DNA from 2 places in the Nocardiopsis mangrovi genome. Region 1 is predicted to be linked to the other one. Evidence: riboswitches for the same ligand, from Rfam matches in the RefSeq annotation. Region 1 holds a riboswitch; the other holds the start of a gene.
The links. Region 1 has a riboswitch for glycine ahead of gcvT (glycine cleavage system aminomethyltransferase GcvT). Riboswitches for the same ligand answer to the same signal wherever they lie in the genome.
Positions count from the first base shown of each region.

Region 1 (2,386 bases):
CGGGCCCCGGTGGCGCGGGGCGGGGCCGGCGGGGCGGTGCGGCCTGGGGACACGTGGACATGTGGAGGGGGCGGACGGAGGGTCACGCCTTGCGCGTGTAGAAGGGCAGCTCGACGACGTCGACCTCCTCGCCCCGCCCCCGGACGTCGACCACGAAGCCGCCGGCCGCGGTGTCGACATCGGCGTCGACGTAGGCCATGGCGATGGGCCGTCCCAGCGTGGGCGACGGCGCCCCGCTGGTGGTGACCCCCACCCGGCGGCCGTCGAGCAGGACGTCGTTGCCCTTGCGCAGGGGGCGGCGGCCGCGGGCGACCAGCCCGATGAGCCGGCGCGCCGGGCCGGATTCGGCGGCCTCGGCCAGTGCGGCGCGCCCGACGAAGTCGCCGGGCTTGTCGAACTTGACGACCCGCCCCTGGCCGGCGTCGAACGGGGTGGTGCCGGCGGTCAGCTCGTTGCCGTAGAGCGGCATGCCCGCCTCCAGCCGCAGGGTGTCGCGCGCCGACAGCCCGGCCGGCACCAGGCCGCGGGGCTCGCCCGCGGCGAGCAGGGCCGCCCAGATCTCCGGGGCGTCGGTGCCCGGCCGGATGAAGATCTCGAAGCCGTCCTCGCCGGTGTAGCCGGTGCGGGCGAGCAGCACCGGGTGCCCGGCGACGGTGTGCGCGTAGCCGGCGTAGTAGCGGATCTGCGCGAGGTCGGCGTCGGTGAGCGGCGCGAGGATGGCCGCGGCCTCAGGCCCCTGGATCGCGATGAGCGCGTATTCGGCGGAGCGGTCCTCGACCCGCGCGTCGAACCCGGCGGCGCGGTCGGTCAGCGCGCGGGACACGGTGCCGGAGTTGGCGGCGTTGGCGACCACCAGGAAGTCGTCGTCGGCCAGCCGGTAGACGATGAGGTCGTCGAGCACCCCGCCGTCGTCGGCGGTGATCATGGTGTAGCGGGCGCGGCCGGTGGTCACCTTGGACAGGTGGCCGACGAGCGCGTGGTCGAGCAGGTCGGCCGCCTGGGGGCCGGTGATGTGGATCTCGCCCATGTGGGAGAGGTCGAACAGCCCGGCGCGCTCGCGCACGGCCGTGTGCTCGGCGCGCTCGCCGCTGTAGCGCAGCGGCATGATCCAGCCGGCGAAGTCGACGAGGGTCGCGCCCAGATCCGCGTGGACGTCGTGGAGCGGTGTCCGGCGAGGGGCTGAGGGATCGTTGCCAGGCGCTGTCATCGGCACTCCCGAGAGGATGGGCGTCGTTTCGGCACAAGCGCGAAATGCACTGTCATCCTCCCCCTCTGTCATGGGTGCCTGAGAGCTTCGCCGCGCCCGGGGGCGTGATCGGCTTGCACCTTCGGCGAGGGGCGCGGGCCCCTGCTTTCCAGAGTGGTCTCGCCCGCACGGTCCGGCGCGCCTGAGAGGTTCTCTGGGGAGGGTTTGCTCCTTCGGCGGCCCGCGCCGGCTGCGCGGGCGCTCTCCCGTGCGGGTTCGGCGACCGCGACCAGCGTAGCAGCGCGGACGCGCGCCGCCCAGTGCGGGGCCCGGGGCGCGAGCGGGGGGTCAGCAGACGCCTCCGGACCCGCTGGGGGCGGGGTAGGGCCGCTCATCCGGGAGGAGGGCGCGGGCCTCGTCGAGCCGTGCCGCCGCCACCAGGGCGCGCAGGTCGCGCACGAAGGGGGTGATGTCGGTGATCGTGGTGGTCCACTCGTCGACGTAGCGGGCGACCGCCGCACCCGAGAGCCCGATCTGGATCGAGCGGTGGCCGAGCGGGTCGCCGCGCAGGCCGCGCTCGGGGTCCCACTGGACGCGGACGGGGCTCTGCCGGAGCGCCTGCCTCCAGGCGGCGCGGTCGCCGCCGTGGCGGTCCGGGTCGTAGTGGCTCAGGCAGGCGTTGCGCAGCGCCCACGCGAACCCCTCCCGCCGGATCCGGATCGCGAGCACCCGTTCCTGCCCCGGCTTCGCGGCGTATCCGCAGCGGTACATCATCCAGGTGAAGGACGGCTTGATCCAGGTCATCCGCTCCCGCTTGAACGGGCCGGTGAAGCGCCCGGCCGCGAGGGCGGCGTCGGCGATGGCCGGGGGGTAGGCCTGGTAGACGACCAGTGTGGCGTCGTCGTGGTCGGCGTAGATCTCCTGCCGGCCGCGGCCCGGATGGCGGGCGGCGGTAGGGCTCTCGGTCATGGGTCGATCCTCGCGGGCGGGTCAACCGGTTTTCCGCGCGGATCACAGGGGAGCGTGCGGGCCGCCGCGCCGGGCGGCGGCCCGCGGCGGGTCAGAGGGTGCGGCGCTTGCGCACGGCCTCGGCCAGGCGGGCGAGGACGTCGGCGGTGGTGTCCCAGCCCATGCACGCGTCGGTGATGGACGTGCCGTAGGCGAGGTCGGCGGGGTCGCCGAGCTTCTGCGCGCCCTCCT
Region 1 covers NZ_JBHSFQ010000001.1:138,269-140,654, reverse strand. The annotation lists gene gcvT (glycine cleavage system aminomethyltransferase GcvT) at 83-1,207, opposite strand; glycine riboswitch at 1,263-1,369, opposite strand; gene ACFO4E_RS00660 (DUF4291 domain-containing protein) at 1,535-2,155, opposite strand; gene ACFO4E_RS00655 (3-deoxy-7-phosphoheptulonate synthase) at 2,247-2,386, opposite strand, start outside.

Region 2 (2,386 bases), on a different contig from region 1:
GCGCACCCGCACGCGCAGCGTGTCGAAGAACTCGTCGTGCAGCACCTCCAGGCCGCGGGCGCGCAGGCCGTCGGCCAGCTCCGCGGCGTGCCCGTGGACCCGCTCGGCGATCGCGCGCAGGCCGTACGGCCCGTGGTAGACGGCGTACATCCCGGCCATGACCGCCAGCAGCACCTGGGCGGTGCAGATGTTGCTGGTGGCCTTCTCCCGGCGGATGTGCTGTTCCCGGGTCTGGAGGGCGAGCCGGTAGGCGGGCCTGCCCTCGCTGTCCACGGACACGCCCACCAGGCGGCCCGGGAGCTGGCGCTGGAGCCCCTCGCGCACCGACATGTAGCCGGCGTGCGGGCCGCCGAACCCCATGGGCACGCCGAAGCGCTGGGTGGAGCCGACGGCGATGTCGGCGCCGAGGTCGCCCGGGCTGCGCAGCAGCGTGAGGGCGAGGATGTCGGCGGCGACCACGGCCAGCGCGCCCCGCTCGTGCGCGGCCCCGATGACGGCGCGCGGGTCGCGGACGGCCCCGCCGGCCGCGGGGTACTGCACGAGGACGCCGAACGCGTCGGCGTCGGGCAGTCCGGCGGACAGGTCGGCCACCACGATGTCGATGTCCAGCGGCTCGGCGCGGGTGCGCAGCACGGCCAGGGTCTGCGGGAAGACATCGGAGTCGACGATGAACGCCGCCCCCTTCCCGCGCGAGGCGCGGCGGGCCAGCGTCATCGCCTCGGCCGCGGCGGTGGCCTCGTCGAGCAGGGAGGCGCCGGCGACCGGCAGGCCGGTGAGGTCGGCGACCATCGTCTGGAAGTTCAGCAGCGCCTCGAGGCGCCCCTGGGAGATCTCGGGCTGGTAGGGCGTGTAGGCCGTGTACCAGGCGGGGTTCTCCAGGATGTTGCGCAGGATCACCGGCGGGGTGACGGTGTCGTAGTACCCCTGGCCGATCATCGAGGTGAGGACCTGGTTGCGGTCGGCCATCGCGCGCAGTTCGGCGAGGGCCCCGGTCTCGTCGGCGGCCTCGGGCAGGCGCAGCGGGGCGGAGCCGCCCGGTGCCGAGAGGATGGACGCCGGCAGGGCCGCGGTCATGAGCTCGGCCGTGGAGCCGAAGCCCACGGTGGCCAGCATCCGCTCCAGCTCCGACGGGTCGGGCCCGATGTGCCGGTCGGCGAACCTGCGCGCGGGTTCGGTTCCGGGACGTCTGGGCTGCTCCGGCATGGAGACCTCCTCGCATGGGCCGATACGCTCGGCTGCTCTTGGTCTCCCCCTCTGTCACGCACGGTCGCGGCGCGGATGCGACGCGCCCACCGTTCCAGAGTGGCCTTCTCCACGCGGTCCCTGGTGCCTGAGAGGTTACTGGGGAGTATTGCCCCGTCGGCGCCCCGTCAAGGGGTCTCTCCCGCGTGGTATCGGCGGCCGGTTCTCACTGATCGGTCACTGCATTGTGCACGGGCCGCCGTGCCGGGACGTGGCCGGGGTGGGGTCTCCGGCCGCGTGTGCGCGGCGTCCTCATTCGACGGTACTGGATGCGGTGTCCCGTTCGGGGCGTTCAGGGCGGGACGGGCGGCTTGTGTCACCCGGTCTTGCGTTCGCGGCGGCGGCGGGCGAGCTCGTCGGCCGGGTGGGAGTCGGCGGGCAGCGGCTCGGCCAGGCGTTCGCCGGGGTAGTCGCTCAGCGACCCTTCGAGTTCGCGCCAGACACGGCCGAGCGCGATACCGAATACGCCCTGGCCGCCCTGGAGGAGGTCGACCACCTCCCCGGGGGAGGTGCACTCGTAGACGCTGACACCGTCGCTCATCAGGGTGATCTGGGCGAGGTCGGCGGTCCCGCGGCACCTGAGGTGCTCGATCGCCGTGCGGATCTGCTGGAGCGAGATCCCGGTGTCGAGCAGCCGTTTGACGACCTTGAGCACCAGGATGTCGCGGAAGCTGTACAGCGGCGCCGCGCCGCCGCCGTCGTCAGGTGTGACGCTCGGCCGCACCAGGCCCGTGCGGGCCCAGTAGTCGAGCTGGCGGTAGGTGATCCCGGCGGCCGCACATGCCGTGGGGCCGCGATAACCGACGTCCATAGGCAGCGCCACCACGTCCTCTTCGCACAGCAGGCCCTGCTCTCCAGCTCGCCGTATAGCTGATCGCGTGAGAGCGGAGGTCTGATGCTTGCCGCTAGTAACCGCCACGCCGAACCTCCGGCTCCTCGGCCCACGGCGGTTGACAGGGGGGGTCGAAGGGTTGCGCCGCGGGTGCCTTCGACAATGAAGGTAAGCCGGTCGGTGGGCAGCGTCAACGACACCCATCGGCGCGTCGTGGAACCTCTTCGACAGTTGTCCGGTCTCCGGGCCGTCCATCCGCAAGCCCCATGTCAGGGGCGGATCGATCACCTTCGACCGCCGTTCTCGGACACG
Region 2 covers NZ_JBHSFQ010000015.1:3,829-6,214, forward strand. The annotation lists gene gcvP (aminomethyl-transferring glycine dehydrogenase) at 1-1,203, opposite strand, end outside; glycine riboswitch at 1,308-1,397, opposite strand; gene ACFO4E_RS16045 (MerR family transcriptional regulator) at 1,559-2,161, opposite strand.
Region 2: linked by a shared signal. The riboswitch ahead of gcvP (aminomethyl-transferring glycine dehydrogenase) and the one ahead of gcvT (glycine cleavage system aminomethyltransferase GcvT) in region 1 are both predicted to bind glycine.